Regions from separate parts of the Shewanella sp. 10N.286.51.B7 genome, predicted to be linked through region 2. Evidence: riboswitches for the same ligand, from Rfam matches in the RefSeq annotation. Region 2 holds a riboswitch; the other holds the start of a gene.

Region 1 (11,293 bases), on a different contig from region 2:
CGTCAAATATTAATACATGTAAACAAAGAATATAACGCAGATGATAAGCGAATTAACCTTACTTTATTTATCCTTGAGTAAGTGTAATAAGTCTTAGAGGGCTTCTGTTATTTATCGCGCCTGTCACCAATGATTTTGGCAGGGTTTCCTGCAACAATGGCAAAATCTGGTACATCTTTTGTCACTATGCTGCCCATACCGACGACGGCTTGGTTACCGATATTCACTCCATCGACAATACCCGCTTGTGCGCCAACCCAAACATCTTCACCAATGGTAATCCCTTTGGCTGTCACAGGTTGTTGGTATATAGGCGAATCTACCGACATGCCATGATTAAAGGCATATATAGTGACATTATTGGCAATGCGGGTTCTGTCTCCAATGGTAATACCCACTCTACCGCCATCAAACGAGCAACCATGATTAATGGCGACTTCTTTGCCCATGGTGATAGGGCCATGTAAAAACACATCAGCAGCAATCATACATTGGTCGCCGATACGGATATCTCGGCCACGCTCAGCAAATATCCTTGCTTCAGGTGCGATGAAACACTGCTCACCGATATGGACGGTTTCAACTGAAGATAAATGCTGCTGAATATCATCTTGCCAAGGCTTAGCCCAGATTAAGTGTTTTTCTTTTAATGAAAAATAAAGCCAAGGCATCCAAGACAAACGCTTTTTATGTTGTGCTTGATAATCAGGTTTATCTTGAGTCATGGTTATGGGCTTATATTAAATAATGATGGAAGAGTAATACTTGCTTGTTTGTAAGGGAGAAACCATAGCTAACAAACCGAAGTGGGTTTAATCTCTATCACTTCAATTTTGTCATTATTAAGGTGCCAAAAAATATCGATATCATATAAAGCCACTTGATATATCTTAGCATCAGCTTTAGATTTTTTATAAGCAGGGCGAGGGTCTTGAGCTAAAACATCATTCACCACTTGTTTTAAATCAGCCACTTTATTTTCGTTCGAATATTCAGCCAATTGGTTTTCAGCTAATTGACTAAACTGTACGTCAATTAATTGTGGTGCAGATTGCGCAATACCACCACTGGCATTATCAATAGCATCAGAAAAAGGAATATAAGGTTTAATATCAATGATTGGCGTACCGTCTAATAAATCCATCCCCGATATTTCTAAACATACTTTGCCATTTCGTTGCACAACATTGTGTAATTTAACCACTGACTGACCAATGCCGTTTGGCCTAAACGTTGAGCGAGTGGCAAATACCCCTAGCTTTTCATTGCCACCTAGTCTGGGTGGCCTAACCGTATTTTTCCAACCTTGAGCTAAATTTTGGTGAAAACAAAAAAGTAGCCATAAGTGAGAATATTGCTCAATACCTCTCACAGCATCGATGTTATTAACATGGGGAGCAAGCTCAACCCAGCCACGAACATTGACTAGTCCAGGTTGTCGCGGTATTCCAAACTTTTGTTTGTACGGGGTACGACATATTGCAACAGCTTCAATTTGAGAATTAAAAGACTGTTCAGAATATTTATTCATTTATATAACTAATATATTTAAAGGTTATTGAGCTGTGGCTGTTTTAATCGCCTGGCCGACACAAAATGCTTGGGTATAACAAGTATTGGTCTTTTGTTCTGTTAATAGACACTTTTTCACTATTAAGCCATTCGCGCCTAGTTCGACTGCTTTTTTACGTGCTTGGGTGCGTGCATCTGCAATATTAGCTGGCACACCTGATTCTGTTTCTTGACAAGATTCACCTTCAACTAAGCCAACGATTTCATAGGGGCCTTTGGGGCTTGCACCGTCAATATACAATTCAACACTTGTCGGCTTAAAGTATTCATCGATAGCTTCACCATCTAAATTACTATTAAAGGTGTAATTACTTGAACATGCTGATAAAAGTACAGTAGAGAAGAGGGTGATTAACGCAATCGTTTGAGAAGTGTTCATAATACGGCCTAATTTATTTAGAGCATTAAAGAGGAGTCTATATTGCCTACAGTTTACATGGCTTACAGGATTGTGGAAATACTTGATAAAGGCTTATGCAGATAACAAAAGAGCCTACCGAAGTAAGCTCTTTAATTTCAAAAAGGTGAACTTTTATTCCATACCAGGAATTAAAAAGTCTTCCATTTTCTTGCCTGCATCAATTTGGTTTTTAAATACCGTTGGCATACGACCTTGGCCAGTCCACTGAATTAATTCACCATCAACTTCAATTTGGTATTTAGCCGGACGAGGGGCACGCTTTTTAGGTGCTGGCTTAGCAGTAATTTCGCCTAAGTCTTCAATTGATAAACCACTGTTTTCAATTTGAGCTAATATTTCGGCTATACGTTCATTACGTTCAGCATTCGCTTCTAATTCAGCTTTTTCGTCTTCTTCTCTTTCAGTGATAATCTTTTCTAACTTAACTGAAAGTTCACGTAAATCTTCTAGTGATAACTCTTTTACAGCAGCTTTAAAACGACGACCATGTGTTAAAATTTCTAAAAAGTCACTCATATCAATGTGCATCCTAATGATTTTAATTAATAAGTATCTCAAGTAATTCTGTGGCTATTAAATAATACTTACCAAAACTCTAGATTGTTTAATTGTTATCAAACGAGAGTGTAAATTGATTTGACTATTTAAAATGTTAAAACAAAATAATAGTAGAAAAACACGGTTACTTGAATCGCCTTTAATAATAGAAACTAAATTTGATTGGATCAAATAAAAAATCCTTAAATGAACAAATTTTAAATAAAAAAACGCAAATACCCCGCCTGATAAATAAATAAATGCTTAATACAACTTATTTATACCGACCAAGTTAACAAAAAAAGATATAAACAAGTGTTTGACTTTGGTTGACGTTAACGTTAACAGGACGTAAAGTTGTGCCATATTGCATTGGTGATAGCCAATGTGCCATCCACATACATTGAAGGTGTAGAAGGAAATCCCATGAAAGTATTGGTGCCTGTAAAGCGCGTAGTCGATGCCAATGTGAAAGTCAGAGTAAAGGCTGATAACACAAATGTTGATACTGCTAATTTAAAAATGGCGTTAAACCCATTTTGTGAAATTGCTGTTGAAGAAGCAGTTCGATTAAAAGAAGCGGGAAGTGCGACTGAAGTCGTGGTGGTGAGTATTGGAGCTAAAGCTGTGCAAGAACAGCTACGTACCTCTATGGCACTTGGTGCTGATCGCGCTATTCATGTGCAAACGGATGAAGAGCTAGTGCCTTTATCAATTGCTAAAATTCTTAAAGCGGTGCAAGAAAAAGAACAAGCAGATTTAGTGATTTTTGGTAAGCAATCTATCGATGGCGACAACAACCAAACTGGCCAAATGCTTGCTGCATTAACCCAAATGCCTCAAGCCACGTTTGCATCAGAACTTAAATTGAGTGCAGACGGCGCAGAAGTAACACGTGAAGTCGATGGCGGTTTACAGACCCTTAAAATGCCATTACCAGCGGTTGTGACAGCTGATTTACGTTTAAATGAACCTCGTTACGCTTCACTGCCTAATATTATGAAGGCGAAGCGTAAGCCGCTTGAGACGCTTTCGATTGATGATTTAGGTGTTAGCTTAAAAGCACACCAAACTATTGTTAAAGTGACGCCTCCTGCTGAACGTCAAGCTGGCATCATGGTGAGTTCAGTAGCTGAGCTAGTTGAAAAGTTAAAAAATGAAGCGAAGGTGATCTAATTATGGCCATTTTAGTATTAGCAGAGCACGACAATGCAAGTTTAAAATTAGACACAGCAAAAGTAGTTAGCGCTGCGACAGCCATTGGCGGTGATGTTCATGTATTAGTGGCTGGCAGTGCATGTGCTGCAGCTGTTACTGCTGCGCAAGCATTAACTGGCGTCAGTAAGGTTTTAGTGGCTGATGCAGCTGCATATGAAGCACAAATGGCTGAAAATTTATCTGAACTCGTGCTTAAGCTTGCTGGCGATTACGACTACGTCGTGGCCGCTGCGACAAGTGTTGGTAAAGATACTTTACCTCGCGTGGCTGCGTTATTGGACGTCGCACAAATTTCAGAAGTGATTGAAGTTGTTAGTGCAGACACATTTGTTCGTCCTATCTATGCTGGCTCTGCTTTAGCAACAGTACAAAGTTTAGATGACAAGAAAGTGTTAACTGTGCGCACGAGTGCATTTGATGCAGTGGGCAACGAAGGCACTGCAGAAGCTGTGGCGGTAGATTTTGTCGCCGAAGCTAAGACTGTGTTTGTATCGCAAACATTGACTGAATCAGAGCGTCCTGAGTTAGGTAGCGCTGGTGTGATTGTTTCTGGTGGCCGTGGTATGGGCAGTGGAGAGAATTTTGCCATTCTTGAAGCGCTTGCTGACAAAATGACCGCTGCTGTCGGTGCATCACGTGCTGCAGTAGACGCAGGTTTTGTACCGAATGATTTACAAGTGGGTCAAACAGGTAAAATTGTTGCGCCTGACTTATATATCGCTGTGGGTATTTCTGGTGCGATTCAGCATTTAGCGGGCATGAAAGATTCAAAAGTGATTGTCGCGATTAACAAAGATCCTGAAGCGCCTATATTCCAAGTCGCAGACTATGGTCTTGAAGCTGATTTGTTTGATGCGATTCCAGAACTTACTAATTTATTATAATCAGTATTTTACCTATTATTTATAGGCTGGTTTAAACAGTAAGTTTTATGCATTTTAGGAAGGTTTTTGTCATATTGGCAAAAACCTTTTTTGTTTTATAGCCAGTAAAATCGCCATGCGTGGCAGTAAACTCAAGTTAGACAAGAGTAAATTAGTCAGTAGCTACATTTTTGTTTTAGATTAGTCATTTCAGCCTTAGATATTTATTACCGTTGTGAATAACCCAGCCATTGATTTGTTTTTATTTGCATATTTATTCATTTTTACAAGTTTATATGGCTTTTAAAGTCTTAATAATTAAACTCAATAATTAAGGTATTAATAATTAAGCCTTTAGCCTAAATATCTCGGTTCGGCCTATATTGATAATGCATAATCTGATGCTTTAACTTTTTAAAGGGAGTGACCTGTTAGGTGAAACACAATCATAAACTAATGGGGGGATTAGTTTATGATTGTTATTCAATAGCAATACTTTCAAGGCATTTACTTATTGATTATGACTTGTCACGCATCTATACAGACAGACACACAGACACACAGACACACAGACACACAGACACACACATACACACACGCAAGCACTGTCTAGCGTTAAATAGCATCATAAATTAAGTTTGAGTATTAAGTCCGTTGATTTTATCAAACAAAAATTATCTCGCAGAGCAGTACAGCTTAATCAGGTCTGAAAATAGTATTACCCCTCCTATTTGGTCAAACATCCCTTGAAATGGTGATATTGATGGATAAAACAACGCTTGCTAATAAATCGTTACACCCTTGATAAGCCGCTGTGGCGTTTTTTGATTGTGATGTTATTTCTCACAAGATAAGCTACTTTTATCTGGCAATTAACCTCGCGCTTATGTTTGTATAGTGACGTGTATCGGCAGAGAGCTTCAAATAAGGCTCTCACTGTGCTGAATACATAAGTAGAGGCGCATCAAATATCAGTAAGTTTACGTTGGGTGATACCAATAACTTAAACGGAAAGGATTTGGTGCCGAAGCGAACTGGTTATATCAAAACCGTTTGCTGGGGCAGTTTCCGAAAGGGGCTGCACTGTCATAGTAATTTTTATCCGTGAGGATAAAACAATGGATATCGATGTTGATATCGATATTACTGTGGAGTGCTACTGAAAAGATCCTTGTCTTCGCTTTCTGCGTTGTCTTGCCTTATCAGTTATCCTCCATTCGTACTCAACGAAGAAATTATAAAAATGATGATAACAAGTTACGCCGATTCGGCACTTTCGCTTTTGCCTCCTGTTGTGGCAATTATTCTTGCAGTGGTCACACGTAAAGTGCTTCTTTCACTTGGCTTAGGTATTCTTGCCGGTGTGGTGCTTTTAAGCGACTTTTCAATAGGTACTGCAGCAAGTCACCTCTTTAGCACTGTAACCAGTCTAGTATGGGATGATGGCGCGCTAAACGCGTGGAATTTACAGATCATCGGCTTCTTAGTGGTACTTGGGATGATCACCGCGTTAATCACAGTCAGTGGTTCAGCTCGCGCTTTTGCCGATTGGGCACATCAACGTATTCGTAATAAGCGTGATGCCAAACTGATGACGATGTTCTTAGGTTGTGTGGTGTTTATTGATGACTACTTCAACAGCATTGTTGTTGGCTCAATCGCACGTCCTATTACCGACCGTTATCATATTTCTCGCGCTAAGTTAGCCTATTTGCTCGATTCAACAGCTGCGCCAGTTTGTGTTATCTCACCCGTTTCTAGCTGGGGTGCATATATCATCGCATTAATCGGCGGTATTTTAACGGCACATGGCTTTGCTGACACTGGACACCTAAGCGTCTTTTTACAAATGGTGCCGATGAATTTCTACGCCACTTTCGCTTTATTGCTATTACTTTGTGTGGCTATCTTTGGCTTAGATATTGGCCCAATGCGTCAACATGAACGTAATGCGCAAAAAGGCGAATTGTTTGACGAAAGCAAAGGCTTACCACCAGGTGCAACGGCTGATTTACCAGAAGCGGATACGGGTAAAATTCTAGGTCTATTCCTACCAATTTTTGTTTTGGTGGCAGCGACGATTTACTTTATGGTTGCAACTGGTGCGGATGCACTAGCAAGTGAAGACCTAAAGTTTAGCGTACTAGGTGCTTTTGAAAACACTGAAGTGAGTGAGTCATTATTTTACGGGTCACTTGTGGGCTTAGTTGTGACGGTACTACTGACAATTCAACAAAAAATCAATGCTAGCATGATGTTTACTGGCCTTAAGGTCGGCGCGAAATCAATGCTACCCGCTATCTACATCTTGTTATTTGCTTGGACCATCGCATCAGTGATTGGTGAGCTTGAAACAGGTAAGTACATGGCAAGCCTTGCTACTGGTAATATCCCGTTTGCATTATTACCTGCAGTATTATTCTTGCTTGCTGGTTTAACCGCTTTCTCAACCGGCACAAGCTGGGGAACGTTCGGTATCATGTTGCCAATCGCTGCTGATATGGCGATGGGCAGTGACAGCACAATGATGTTACCAATGTTAGCCGCAGTATTATCTGGTGCAGTATTCGGTGACCATTGTTCACCAATCTCGGATACCACCATCTTGTCGTCAACGGGTGCGAGCTGTCATCACTTAGACCACGTAATGACGCAATTACCGTATGCCTTGATTGTCGCTGTTATCAGTATTGTCGGTTACACAGTGCTTGGTTTTACTGGCTCTGTAGCAATGGGCTTTATTACTTGTTCAGTGTTATTTGTACTGGCAGTATTAGGGCTTAAAATAGCAACTAAGTAACGACTGGTTTTTATTTTCAAATATAAAAAATGCCACTCAATAGAGTGGCATTTTTGTATTTACTGTATACGTTAGGCTAATTAATTTAAGCCGCGACGCTCAAGTAACCCTTCAGTGGTTGGGGCTTGGCCTCTAAAGTTTTGATACGCTTCCATTGGTGGTACGCTGTTGCCCACTTCACGAATCGTTTTTCTAAACTTCATGCCTATTTCGCGATTTAAACCACCTTGAGTTTGCACGTAAGCAAAAGCATCAGCGGCAAGAATTTCACTCCACATATAAGCGTAATAACTTGCTGAGTAACCGCCAGGGAATGCATGCGCAAAGTAGGTTGAGCGGTAACGTGGCGGCACTGCAGGCAAATCAACGCCGTGTTTTTTCAATGCATTGGCTTCGAATTGCTCAACGTTCTGTAAAGGAGCATCAGCGTCCAGTGCATGCCATTCTAGGTCAAGCAGAGCTGCAGACATATACTCTAACGTATCGAAGCCTTGGTTAAAGCTTCGTGACGCTAATAGTTTTTGCAGCAAGTCATCAGGGATAGGTTTACCCGTATCATAATGCTTGGCGTAATTAGCAAGTACTTTGGGATGTGCGGCCCAGTCTTCCTCAAAGGTTGACGGGAATTCTACAAAGTCACGTGAAACAGAAGTTCCAGCTAGTGAAGGGTATTTCACTTTTGAGAACATACCATGAGTACCGTGGCCCATTTCATGGAACATAGTCGTGGCTTCATCGTAGCTCACAAACGTTGGCTGGCCTTCAGGCGCCTTTTTAATGTTCATCACGTTTACGACGACAGGCTTTTGATTTAATAGCTCTGACTGGCCAACAAAAGAGCTCATCCATGCGCCGCCACGTTTGCCTTCACGGGCAAAGTAATCAGCGTAGAAGATAGCCATGCTTGACCCGTCTTCATCAAACATCTCGTAAGCTTTTACATCAGGATGATAAACAGGTAAGTCTGGGCGCGGCTTAAGCGTTACGCCGTAAAGCTCTTGTAAGGTAAAGAAAACCCCATCTTCAAGTACGCGATTAAATTCAAAGTAAGGCTTGATTGATGCTGAATCTAAGTCAAATTTTTCTTTACGCACTAGCTCAGCGTAATAAGCCCAGTCCCATGGCGCTAGAGTAAAGTCGCCGCCGGTTTTGTTAATCATCGCTTGAATGTCTGCAGCTTCTTTTTGGGTATTTTCAACGACCGCAGGCACCATAGAGCCGAACATGTCATAGACCGCTTCAGGTGTTTTTGCCATTTGCGGCGCCAAGCGGTAGTCAGACCAAGTGTCGAAACCTAATAGTTTGGCTTTTTTAGCCCGAAGCTGTGCTAAACGTGCCACTAATGAAGCCGTTTCATTTTCGCCTGTTAAGCCACGGTTAGCAGATGCTTCCCATACTTGCTGACGTAATGCTCGATTATCTAACTGCGCCAATACTGGCTGACGAGTGGTATTGGTGATGTTAAGTAAGTATTGGCCGTCAAATCCCGCAGCTGCGGCATCCGCTTTTGCTGCAGCGATTGCTGATGTTGATAAGCCTGCAAGTTGACCCTCATCGTCCACAGTTACAGCAATTTCTTTACTTAGTCTTAATAGCCTTTGAGCAAATTCATTGGTGAGGGTTGATTGCTCTTCATTTAACTCACGGATTTGCTGCTTTTCTGCTTCAGTTAGTTTCGCACCCGCCAGTACAAAACGCTGATGATAGACTTCAACTAAACGGACTTCTTCATCAGTCAGCGACATGGTCAAGCGGTTATCGTAAATGGTTTGAATACGGGCAAACAGCTCAGGGTTCAGGTTGATGTTATCTGAGTGGGCAGCCATTTTAGGCGCCATAATACCTTGTACTTTACGCAGCTCTGGGTTGCTATTTGAACCTGTAAGGTTATAGAAAATACTCGAGGTACGGGTTAGTAAAGCGCCACTTTTTTCCATTGCTGCAATGGTATTCTCAAACGTGGCGGCTGCAGGGTTAGCGGCAATATCCAAAATTTGTTGGTAATGCTGCGCCATACCGAGTTCAAGGGCTGGCAGATAATGCTCATCTTTAAGCTGGCTAAAGTCAGGTGCCTGATACTGTAAAACACTGGCTTGTAATAGTGGATTCTGTTGCACTGCAGCCTCTTGTGTTGCTGTTTCAATTGAGTTGTTTGAATTGTTGTAACTGCAACCGCCTAAAGCGAGGGTAGTAGCAATGGCTACTGCGACAATTGTTTTATGCATCGACTTTCTACTTCCTTAATTATAATTGTTTATGCAATTTATCAATTGTTTCTTAATCGTATATGAAGAATGTTGGGTTTTGTGATGCCTGTAATTGTTATGGACTTAACAGCGCGTAAAACTGTGATCTAATTTATTGCAGAATGTAAATTTTGTTAATGTATGCGAGGTTTACGGTTGTCACGCCTTACTTGCTAATTGTTATAGCCTCAGTAATTTGCCAGCAAACCTGTTAACAGCTTCACGCTATTAAATCTGTAATCGGCTTATTTAAAAGTCGATTCGATGATAGAATAACGGCGATTATAACAATAAGGATCTTCTGTTTTGGCACAACTCTATTTCTATTATTCGGCTATGAATGCTGGCAAATCAACATCACTTCTACAATCATCTTATAACTACCGTGAACGCGGAATGAATACGCTAGTCATGACAGCGTCAATCGATGATCGTTATGGTGTGGGAAAAGTCGCCTCAAGAATAGGGATTGAAACTGAAGCGCAAGTTTTTGGCGCTGAAGATAACTTATCTAAGATGATTGAAACTGAGCTTGAAACCCAAAAGCTGCATTGTATTTTAATTGATGAATCGCAGTTTTTAAGTAAAGAACAAGTGAAGCAATTAACTCACGTGGTGGATAATTTAGATATTCCAGTACTGTGTTATGGCCTTAAAACTGATTTCCAGGGCGAGCTGTTTAGTGGCAGCCAATACCTATTAGCATGGGCTGATAAATTGGTTGAGTTAAAAACCATTTGTCATTGTGGCCGTAAAGCCAACATGGTGGTGCGTCTTGATGGCAATGGCAAACCAATGCGTGAAGGCGAGCAAGTGGCGATTGGTGGCAACGAAAGCTATGAGTCAGTATGTCGTAAGCATTTCCGTGAGTTCATTTGGGATTAATACTGTTGATAACAGTATTTGATGAAATGAGAAGTTAAAACCCATTTTTGCAAACAAAAACGGGTTAGGAGTAACACATTCCTGCCCCAAAACTTGTTAGCAGCTTTAGTTAGCTAATGATTTCTAGATTTGAATAGAATCAAAATCAAAGTCGTGGCGCTTCGCCCACACCAGACTAAAAGGGAGTGAACTGCGACTCCCTCTTAGAACACCCCGCAGCTCCGGCGAAATTTAAACAGCAAAATTTCCAACGGAGAATCAATCCAGCTTTAAACTTCGTTTGATGCTAACTTCTGACTTATTCGAAAATGCTAACGCTTCCGATAGTGCATCCCTGCACCGACGAAAGCTAGCCTGACGTCCTGTCAGGCTCACGCTATTTTCTTCAACGTCCTCAATTCAAATGGAGTCTTTTAAATGCAAGATCTACTAGCTTTAGCTCTTTAAATTATCACCAATGTAGTCAAATCGAAGAGACAATAAACCCAGTGTAGATACGTTCAAGACCTTCGAAAACATGGATGTTTTCGCAGAGCCCACAGGGATGTGTTTACGGCGTGTCTTGGATGTATCTGCACAAAAGCCTGCGGCAGGCAATGGATTAAATTGAAGTAATGGTCTGCTGTAACTGAGCCAATATAAATGAAGTTATCGTAAAACGTTTTTGCCCGAAAACTTGTTTCAAATTTTGAAATTATCGTTTAAAAAATCAAAGTCGTGGCGCTTCGCCCACACCAGACTAAAAGGGAGT
Region 2 (11,293 bases):
TGTGTGGGCTCGCGCCTTGACAGATCATGCGAACATTATGGTTTTCTAGTACTGAGAATACACGACTACATATGCCAGCTGTTGAAGCGATTTTATTACCAATAATCGCGACTAAAGCGAGATTATCTTCTACTCTAACTCGGCAATGCTGTGATAACTCTTGCAATAACGACTCACTTAATAAGCCTTGACCGCTTGAATCTGAACCGGTTTTATCCAGTGTCAGCGAGACATTAACTTCTGATGTGGTAATTAAATCAACAGAGATTTTATGCTTAGCAAGCGTTGCGAAGGTTTCCGCTAAAAAGCCCTGAGCATGTAGCATTTGTAAGCTATGTAAATTTAGTAATGTTTGATCACGTCTTAAAGCAACGGCGCGAAAAACAGGGACCTCTTCAACTTGATGACGGATCCAGGTTCCGCCCTGCTCAGGTGCTTTACTTGAACCTACAAAGACTTGAATTTTTTGACGAACAGCAGGAAGAATAGTCGCAGGATGCAATACTTTGGCGCCAAAAGTCGCCATTTCAGCGGCTTCATTAAAGCTGATTTCAGGGATCGGTCTAGCATTAGGGGCCAAACGAGGGTCAGTAGTATAAATACCAGCAACATCAGTCCAAATCTCTACCGCATCAGCTTTAAGCGCTTCAGCCAATAAAGCTGCTGAATAATCACTGCCACCACGGCCTAATGTTGTCGTGTGCCCTTCACTGTCTGCACCAATAAACCCTTGAGTTACAATGACCTGTTCATTTAAAAGCGGCGCTAAATGTTCAGCGGCTAAAGAAGCAATACTCTCTATCTGTGGCTCTGCACGGCCAAAGTGACTATCGGTTCTCAGTACTTGTCTTACATCAAATGCACTCGAAGGCGTGCCTTTTTGGCGAATAACTGCTGAAAATAACAATGAAGAACATTGCTCACCCATTGAGAGTAACTCATCAATAATGGCTTTGCTTCTATCTAGCACTAACGCATCACTAAGTACTGACATTCTACTGAGTAGCTTATCAATTGTTGCCGCCACATCTTGTGGGCGCTCTAGCTTATCAACAATGTCATATTGAACTTGGGCAATTTGAGTCAACAAAGCCATACGGCGTTGGTCATTTACGTTGGCTTGAGTCAACTCAACCAGTAAATTAGTCACGCCACTTGAGGCACTCACGACAACAACACGAGTATTAGAATTAGCAAGAATGATACCTGCACAGCGATTCATTGCAGAAAAATCGGCAACCGATGTGCCTCCAAATTTAGCAACAACTAAACTCATGACAGCACCTCAGCAATAGGCTGACTAGCATTTACAGATTGAACAATAAGATTTAAAAACATGATTACGCTCCGAACTTACTTCGTTCGAAGAGCCTGGTGCAGTGATAACGCACCCTTAGAGAAGGGAAACAGCAATCTTTTCACCAGAAGCTCTCCACCAATTAATAGGTGACAATCGTTAGGATTCAGCCTAATCGACCGATATGAAGTTAAACCAATCACTTCGAATATCTCGGCGCTAATCTCCCTCATAAGTCATCATCGGAATAGGTTTTCCTCAGACTCACTACCTAGCTAACGCTCCTCTTCTGTTTCTCCCAATGGAAGAAAGTGAAAAATACCAATAAATGACCATCTAAGTCAATTCAGACTTGTAATAAAGTTACTAAATAACAGAATACTGAAAATACGACATTTAAATGCTTAATCAAACAGGAGAGCTTTTTTGAAGGAATTGATAAGATAAATACTTAAATTACAGCAATAAAGAAGAATACAAAAAACAATCTAATGGATAGTTGAAGCAAATATTATACATCTGCAATAACAAAAATAGCGATTACTGCTCAATGATGTCTTAAAAGGGTTTATATACCTCGCCAATGAATACGTATTTTCAATGCAATTGTGAACCGTCAGTAAGTGATAAATAGTTAGCTCTACAATCCGCTTTCAGAATGAAGCTGTTATTCAACCTTAATCTGCTCTTGCTAGAATAAAACCTACATAAAGATACCATTAACGACTTCTGGGCAGAGATCTCACCTTAATCAACAATACCTAATTAACAACAATACTTAATTAGCAATAATACCTAAAAATTACTCGTGCAAATCTGGTAGTTCATTCACTAGCTGGGTACGTGTTGTAAAGTCGCCAATCATCACTTCATCATCTGGCGCATCTCCGCAAGCCACTAGAAACAATAAACCTTGGTTCACATAATAAATCGCATGTTGTTTGAACTCTCGCCCTAATTCTAACGCCTGCTGTTTATCAATAAAGACTGCCCAGCTTTTTTCCATATGCGATAAATCAGGAGCTGCGCCAATAAGTGAACGATATGGACTGTTATATTGTTCAATTTTTCGCTGTAAACGACGGTCTAATAACCGATTTTGGCAAGGAGTGAGCACACTACCAAGAGGATTGTGTGCGGTGACAATGGCGAAAGGAATATCATTAGATAAGCGCTGCGTGAGTAAAAATTGTGTTCCTTGATACTTGTGCCAAAGGCTATCAATTAAATTATCCATTATCTAATATTCTCTGTTAATCCCAGTTAAGTGTAGCAAACCCTTATTCACGCTCATAGTCCATGTGATGCAAGTCACAAGAACAATAATTAAATTAAACAGCAAAATCAAAGGCTTATTAAAAAATTCAATTTTGTAACAATTCTAATGCGTAAATTTGTTAACATTTCATTTGTTAACAAATGCCTAAAACGAGTACAATAATCACCACTAGCTAGATTTTGCTACATAACTATAAGTTGTGGCACAAGCTGTTACATTTATCGGTACATTTTTTCACCATTAAATAATCAAGCTTGAGCATTTTGTTCTACATTTTTAGATAACATTAAATATAGAACATTATTAAATTGCCAAGGAACTTTTATGAGCAATTTAATCTCATAGTGTAACGAATCATTGTTTTAATAGATCTTTAGACTGATTGTGAGTGAGTTAAGACTCAGCATACAATGAGAATATGGATTTTTTATGATCACATTTATGTCACGTATGTCTCTTTTAATAATGTATTAAGCTGAGTGTATATAATGTAGCTAGTCATGAAGCGTGTTTTGTTCAGGGCAGACATAGATAAACACCTATCGTGAAATTTATAAATTATCGGCGTTTCATTAATAAACACGCCAACGCCCTAGTGCAACATGACTAGAATCAATTGTTTTTAATTTAGGTAAATAACATGCAAAACCCACACATTCTTATTGTTGAAGATGAAGCTGTAACCCGTAATACACTGCGTAGTATTTTTGAAGCAGAAGGGTATGTAGTAACTGAAGCAAACGATGGCGCAGAAATGCATAAAGCCATGCAGGATAATAAGATTAATCTTGTTGTTATGGATATCAATCTTCCTGGTAAAAACGGTTTATTGTTAGCTCGTGAGCTTCGTGAAATTAACAATATCGGCCTTATCTTCTTAACTGGTCGTGACAACGAAGTTGACAAAATTCTTGGTCTTGAAATTGGCGCTGATGACTACATCACTAAGCCATTCAACCCACGTGAATTAACTATCCGTGCTCGCAACTTATTAACTCGCGTTAATAGTGCTGGTGCAGAAATCGAAGAAAAAGGTTCTGTAGAATTCTACCGCTTCAATGGTTGGAGCTTAGAAATCAACAGCCGTTCTTTAGTAAGCCCACAAGGTGAATCTTATAAGCTTCCACGCAGTGAATTCCGCGCGATGCTTCACTTTGTAGAAAACCCAGGCAAAATCTTAACTCGTGCTGACTTGTTAATGAAGATGACTGGCCGTGAGCTTAAGCCACATGACCGTACTGTTGACGTAACCATTCGTCGCATCCGTAAGCATTTCGAAAGCTTACCTGATACGCCAGAAATCATCGCGACTATCCACGGTGAAGGCTATCGTTTTTGCGGTAACTTAGAAGATTAATTTTCGCTTATTGCGGAAATAAAAAAAGCCAAGTCGATGACTTGGCTTTTTTATTGGCTGTAATTCAGCTTAACGGACAAACTATATTACGAATATTCTTTGGCTAAAGCTCAATCTCGAAACGAAGGGGTAAGCTACGCTTTAAATACCGAGACGTTACTTCTTATGAATGTAGTTTAACTGATCGAATTATTTACGCCTTTTGTCTTTAAACAATTCAATTAAGCTCATTAAACACAAAGCCCCCGCTATCACATTGAGGGCTATTAGTACCGCTACCGTCATTACTTCAACTCATTTTCCAAGAAAGCAGCCAATGACTTATAAAGGTGATTTCTAACTTTTTCACCACGCATTGAATGTTTCGAACCTGGATAATCCATCATCTGAAATAATTTACCTTCATCCTGCAAGGCTTTATAAACGCGAGTGCTGTTTTCAAACAACACATTATCGTCAGCCATGCCGTGATACATCATCAATCCTGATTGATAATTTTTCACATAAGGTAAAACACTACTGGCATCATAACCTGTTTGATTTCTTTCAGGATGACCCATGTAACGTTCTGTGTAATGCGTATCATATAAACGCCAATCTGTGACCGGTGCGCCAGATATTGCAGCCTTAAAATAATCAGGTGCTTTAAATTGCGCCATCAATGCCATGTAACCGCCATAGCTATGACCATAAATCGCAATATTGTTTCCATCGATATAAGGCAGACTACGTAAATGATCTACGCCCACTTTCTGATCTTCGACTTCTGCATCGCCCATGTTTTGGTAAATAACATATTCAAACTCAGTACCGCGGTGCGCAGAGCCACGATTATCTAATTGAAATACCGCAAAACCTTGTTGCAGTAGATACTGAGTAAAATAATCCGCTTCGCTCCAACTATTCACCACTAATTGCGCATGTGGACCGCCATAAACGCGAACAACAACAGGGTATTTCTTACTGTCATCAAAAGGTACAGGTTTAAATAAACGATATTGCAGTGCTTGGCCATCTTCAGCTTTTAGCTCTCCAAACTCAGGCATTTGCCAAAGACCCGCAAAGTCATACAAAGGGTGTGACTGATTAACTTCATTTTGCTCAACCCAAGCTAATTGCTTACCTTTTTCATCGTGTAAGCTCACTTGTGGCGGCTGACTTAGGCTATTAAAGTAATCTAAGTAAACAGGTTTATTATCTGCAAATACCGCAGAATGCATGCCGTTACGGCTGGAGATTTTTTCGATCTCGCCACCAGCTAATGGCACTCGGTATAAATGACGTTCAACTACAGAATCTTTACGACCAGAGAAATAAACCCATGCTGCTTTTTCATCAACTAACTCAAGCGCATCAACCGCCCAGTTACCTTGGGTTAATTGCTTTAATACTTTGCCATTTACATCGAATAAATAAAGGTGATTAAAACCATCTCGCTCCGAGGCCCAAATGAATGACTTTTGCTGTTTTAAAAACTGTAAATCATCATTGAGGTTAACCCATGCTTCGCTTCGTTCAGCCACTACCGTTTTTGCAAGGTTATTGCTTTTAACATCCACAATGCGTAAATCAAGCGCTTGCTGATCGCGGCTTTGCCACTGAAATGATAAATGCTGACTATCAGGTAGCCATTTGACTCGCGGCAAATAAATATCTTTGTCTTTACCTAAATCGATCCATGAAACTTGTTGCTCTTTTCCTTCTTTGGCAAGCGTAATCACGCCTAACTCTATTTCAACGTTTGTTTTACCCGCATATGGGTAACGCTGCTCGGTGAGTTTAATCCCATCTGCATAAATTTCATTACGCGTGACTAATTCAACGCCTGACTCATCAATACGAGTAAACGCGATAGATGACTCGTCTGGCGACCACCAATAACCTGTCATACGGCCCATTTCTTCCTGGGCGACAAATTCTGCCATACCATTTTTAATCGGACCTTTGCCATCAAAGGTCAACTGAGTCAGTTTTGAGCTAGCGAGTTCTAGTACATAAATGTTTTGCTCTCGCACAAAAGATACATACTTACCTTTTGGCGATAGTCGCGCATCAGTAACGAAACCTTCGCCAGTATCAAGCTCCACCGCTTTGTTATCAGCAATGGTAAAATAATATAAAGTGCCAGCAGCTGGGATCAATAACGCTTCGCTGTCATCAGCCCAGAAGTACTCCATGATCCCTTGACCATAAATACGTTGGCGCTCACGGCGTGCTTTTTCTTCATCAGACAATTCACCCGAAGCTAATTTATCGGCATTGAGTAAAATGCTGCGCTTTGCCGTTGCAATGTCCATTTGCCATAAATCGTAGAAGTGTTGATTATCTTCACGACTTGCAAGGTATGTCACCAATCTACCATCTGGAGACAACTTCAGTCCTCTAGGGCTTGCACCAGCTAAGGCTGGCGAAGCATGAATTCGTTCAATAGTAAGCGGAGTGTTATTACCTGTCATATTCATTGTTGAGGCCAATACGTAGGTCGAGAAAAGAGAACTAGTCATTACTAGCGGAATTACGGATAACACTGAAAGTGCTGTAGATTTCCATTTCGTCATCATGGTCATTCCTTACAAAAAATGATGGTGTAAATTTCTTATTGTTATTATTTTTAATTTAACCAAATACCAACCTAAAGTAGGCATTTTGCGTGAGTTTATAACAAATCAGTCCGAAGTCATATATTGCTCATCTTTTTCACGCTGTAATGTCACCCGAACTAAGGTATTATCTGTGGCAATAAAATAGAACATTAACCACTGGTTACCGACCTTAACCTCTACTGTCTTAGGAACAAGCATGCAAACTTTGACACAAACCCTTACAAAACAAGCTGTATCAGAATCTCTTTCACAATTAATTTTGAGCTTAGCTGACTGTTCAAAAGAAATTAGCCAAGCCGTTCGCCATGGCGCACTAGCAGGCGTTTTAGGTGCAACTGAACAAGAGAATGTCCAAGGCGAAACACAGAAGAAACTCGACGTTATCACCAACGATATGCTCAAAGATGCACTCAAAGCCGAAGGTAATGTGCGTGGTCTAGCATCAGAAGAAGAAGACTATGTGGTTGAAGTGAATAAGCAAGGTGAATACTTGGTTTGTTTTGATCCATTAGATGGCTCTTCAAACATTGATATTAACTCTTTGGTAGGCACTATTTTCTCAGTACTACCAGCACAAGCTGGTGAGTTAACTGAAAACAGCTTTTTACAAAATGGTCGTCAGCAAGTTGCTGCTGGTTATGTTCTATATGGCCCATCAACCATGATGGCATTAACAACAGGTAATGGCACTCAACTTTATACTCTAGACCCTGATACAAACGAATTCTTGCTAACAGATCCGAGTGTTAGCATCAGCCAAGATACTGCTGAGTTTGCCATCAATATGTCAAACCAACGTTTTTGGGAAGCGCCAATGCAAACTTACATTAGCGATTTGTTGCTAGGTAAAATTGGCACTCGTGAGAAGTCTTTCAATATGCGCTGGATTGCAGCCATGGTGGGTGATGTACATCGCGTGTTATGTCGTGGTGGTATCTTTATGTATCCAACCGATAACAAGAACCCTGAGAAGCCGTATAAGCTACGTTTGATGTATGAAGCTAACCCAATGGCATTATTAGTAGAACAAGCCGGTGGTAAAGCCTCAACTGGTTATGGTGACATCTTAGATATTGAACCAGAAGCCATTCACCAACGTGTAGCGGTAATTTTAGGATCAGCTAACGAAGTTGAAACTTGCTTAAGCTATCACGGTCTTGATTACAGTAGTGAACCTGAAATCAGCTAAGCTGCTTATTTTAAACCTCATCTTTTAAGTGAGGTTTAACTAAAAAACCGCCAGTTGGCGGTTTTTTTTATTTCGAGTGTTAGGCCCGGTTATTACTGCCAGCTAAAAAGAGCATAATCGGGCAAATTCAATTTTGCTGCAGGATCTTCGGCTAACTTTAGTTTCATTGCGACAATATCCTTTTGTAATTGCGTGCGAAATTGCCACACTTCAGTGGCGACAGCTTGCAACTCATCCGACTTATCTACACTCCCCTCTCGCACCGCAGCCCAAATCGGTCTTAAATGATCAAAGCCCTGCTTCATTTTCGCCACATTTTTTTCGGTAAATTGATCAATTTCCGCAGAGCTATGTAATGGCGCGACAGGTTGGCTACCAATACTTGAAAAGAACGTTAGATAATCATCCATAGGAACACTGTCAGCACTTTGCCATTTAGATAAGTTTACCTCATTGAGAAGTTGACTGGTTTCAGGGTTAATCACCATCACTGTCGGCGTGCCAAAGTAGGCAGGATAGGCATATTTTTGAGGTAAATAATGTAAGTCATCAAAGTAACCCACATCAACAAACACAGTTTCAAAGCGATCGGATAGTATGGTTTGCATTTGATTTGTCGAAAACTTAGCAGCAAGACCACGGCTGTCATGGCACCACTGTGCGCCCATCACCACCAGTAACAATTTACCATTTGCTCGAGCTGTAGACTGCGCCGATGCTACTCGCTCCATATCATTATCATGAGCAATAAACGTATATTGTGGCAGGGCTTCACCATGATGCGTCGTTGACTGACATCCCATCAATAACATTAATGGTATTAAAATAAATCCAATCCCTAATTTCACGCAACCTTCCCTTTATTTTTATGATAGTTAACTAAGCATATACAAAAAAGGTCTGCAAATGCAGACCTTTTGTTAACCCCATGTTCAACGAACGGTTAAGCATAGGGTTAACCGTTCGTTGAGCCCCAAAAGACTCAATCAAACTTAAGCTTTTTCAGCTTCAATCTGGTGCGGTTTTTCAGTTTGGTCGACAATGGTTAATACAGCGGTATCACCAACAACGTTACATGACGTCAGCACCATATCGATGATACGGTCTAACGCAGCGACAATAGCAAACGCTTCAACTGGTAATCCCATTTGGTGAATAAGCACACCAATCATCACCATACCACCACCAGGCACACCACCTGCACCCACTGACAATAAGAAAACACTGAACAATAAGGCTGGAATTTGATCGCCACTAATAGGCATACCAAAAGCATTGGCAACAAAGAAGATTGCAATAGTGATGTAAATTGATACACCGCCCATGTTCATCGTCGCGCCCAGTGGCACACCAAAACCAGCAACTGCGCGGTTAACACCTAACTTATCAGTTAAGGTACGCATGGTGACTGGAATTGTTGCATTTGAACTCGCAGTTGATAGCGAGAACAAGATTTGTTCGCGGGTTTTTTCGCGGAATTGTTTCGCTGTTACTTGAGTAAAGAAACTTACTGCATATGGATAAACCACAAAAATCCACAGTAATAACAGACCAAGAATTAACAATAAATATTGCACCACGCTGAAGAAGATTTCAGGCTCTAACGTCGCACCAAGCTTGAACATCAATGCAAATACACCGATAGGGGCAAGGTTCATCACCACTGATATCAAACGCATCATAATGACGTTAGCGGTTTGAAAGCCCTTCACTGCGCCTTTAGCAACTTCACCTAATGACTTGATCACACCGCCTAGCAATAGCGCCATGAAAATGACTTGCAGCATATTGCCTGACGTAAATGCAGAGAACGGGTTATTCGGTACGATATTGACAATCAAGGTCATCAAATTAGGCAGTTCAGTGGCGGTAATATCCACACCACCAGCACTAGACATATCAACGCCTTTACCTGGCTCGATTAACATTGCTACCGCAAAAGCAGCCGTAATCGCCACTAGGGTATTAATAATGTAAAAGCCAAACGTTTTGCCACCAAGACGGCCGAAGCTTTTTAGGTCTTGTAGTTCACACACGCCGCAAACAATACTGACAAATACTAGCGGCACCACTAGCATCATGATCATATTGACGAACATTTTACCAATGCCAGAAGCGACTTCGACTAATGTCCCCGAAAAGAACGCCACATCATTTAGCGCAAATTGAACGATACTACCCAGTAGTACCCCTAAGAATAACCCGATAAAAATTCGAGTCGATAATGATTTGGTCATAATTTTCTGTATTCCTAGTTCAAGCCGACTTCAGAAAGAAAACACCTAAAAACGACGATAAAATTTGTTTTAATTATTTTTAACGACAAGGATACTGAAACAAGATGCAACATAATTCAATGTTAGAGATCAATAAGTTGTTATAAGGAATTAAACTAGATATTTACAGTGAGGTATAATTGACTGTTTTAAAACAATTAAACCATGAAATTTAATAAAATTGACTGTTATGCCAGTTTTCAAAACCAAAACACAACTCCATAACAGCGAGATCCGTTAGTTAAATTACCAAATTAAGTTAGATACACTGGCTTACTACAATATGTTTTGCCTTGATGCCATAACACTCGTAAGCAATAACATTTGTTACTAAATAAAATTAATCATAATGTTATCAGTAAGATCGATAAATGTATCAATATAAAACCATATGAGTCGCTACTGTTAAATCATCACAGCAATTTCAACTGGCTAAATTCTAGCCAATAAAAAAGCAGTTAAGTTGCCTTAACTGCTTTACCCGCTAACAAGCTTATTTACGTTTTGAGCGCCATTAACGCAAATTCAAAGCTCGTCTTTTTATGCTAGCCATAGCTCAACATCGTGGATCATAAAGTTACCATTATAAACAGGATCAGGTTCACCTATTGGTTCCAACTCAAAATAGGCTTTATGCTCGTCGGGTAAGCCTTCATAGCCACCAATAACTTGATACAGCCAGTTTTCGGATTCCCACTCAAGCTTATTAGCTTGTAGATACTCAAGCGCCGACTGGCGAAGACCTGAATCAATGACTTCACAGAAATACTCATCGACAGCTAGCTTCAATGGATTATCTGGGATATCAAAATCTTCCACTGCAGTCATTGTGGTTTCAACATTATGCTCACGCACTTTGCTTGGTAACAAGTCCCGACTAATGGCTTTAATTTTTGATACCGTATCAAGCAAGGTTAACTCATGCTGACTATTATGCACATCAACACTGGCAGGCTTGATGATCGCTTCAGCGCAATTAAACAACCTAGGAACATGCTTATGGCCAACATGATTTTCTGGTTGATAATCAGGGTGTAAATCTGTGTGCAGTAAAAAACCTTTCAACAATCGAGTTCGGCCTTGGATTTGTCTAAATCGCCCTAAAAGCTCCAATAACCTGCCCTGCACCGCACTGACTTCTTGAGTACACTGACTTAAAGTTTCTTGTAAGTTAGTGACCAGCAAACGTCGTAACTCACGAATATCACCGGCAATCTCACTTAATTCGCTGAACTGGAACATCTCCAGACCGTTAAGTAGCTCAGATACCTGACTTTGGGCTAATTCATTTT

Evidence for each region. A riboswitch is a leader RNA that binds a small molecule or an ion and turns the genes downstream of it on or off. The one in region 2 is predicted to bind lysine.
Region 1: linked by a shared signal. The riboswitch ahead of BCU84_RS14625 (Na+/H+ antiporter NhaC family protein) and the one ahead of lysC (lysine-sensitive aspartokinase 3) in region 2 are both predicted to bind lysine.

What each region holds. Positions count from the first base shown of each region.
Region 1 covers NZ_MCUF01000052.1:7,831-19,123, forward strand. Annotated here, with positions in the region: gene BCU84_RS14595 (acyltransferase) at 108-725, opposite strand; gene tsaA (tRNA (N6-threonylcarbamoyladenosine(37)-N6)-methyltransferase TrmO) at 794-1,531, opposite strand; gene rcsF (Rcs stress response system protein RcsF) at 1,556-1,951, opposite strand; gene BCU84_RS14610 (H-NS family nucleoid-associated regulatory protein) at 2,105-2,509, opposite strand; gene BCU84_RS14615 (electron transfer flavoprotein subunit beta/FixA family protein) at 2,957-3,706, shown strand; gene BCU84_RS14620 (FAD-binding protein) at 3,709-4,632, shown strand; lysine riboswitch at 5,558-5,778, shown strand; gene BCU84_RS14625 (Na+/H+ antiporter NhaC family protein) at 5,855-7,411, shown strand; gene BCU84_RS14630 (M3 family metallopeptidase) at 7,492-9,636, opposite strand; gene BCU84_RS14635 (thymidine kinase) at 9,964-10,542, shown strand.
Region 2 covers NZ_MCUF01000018.1:41,136-52,428, forward strand. Annotated here, with positions in the region: gene lysC (lysine-sensitive aspartokinase 3) at 1-1,276, opposite strand, end outside; lysine riboswitch at 1,418-1,594, opposite strand; gene BCU84_RS02780 (DUF3293 domain-containing protein) at 2,100-2,534, opposite strand; gene arcA (two-component system response regulator ArcA) at 3,217-3,933, shown strand; gene BCU84_RS02790 (S9 family peptidase) at 4,218-6,494, opposite strand; gene BCU84_RS21085 (hypothetical protein) at 6,600-6,734, opposite strand; gene BCU84_RS02795 (class 1 fructose-bisphosphatase) at 6,733-7,725, shown strand; gene BCU84_RS02800 (thioredoxin family protein) at 7,818-8,573, opposite strand; gene BCU84_RS02805 (dicarboxylate/amino acid:cation symporter) at 8,718-9,962, opposite strand; gene BCU84_RS02810 (phosphoenolpyruvate carboxylase) at 10,542-11,293, opposite strand, start outside.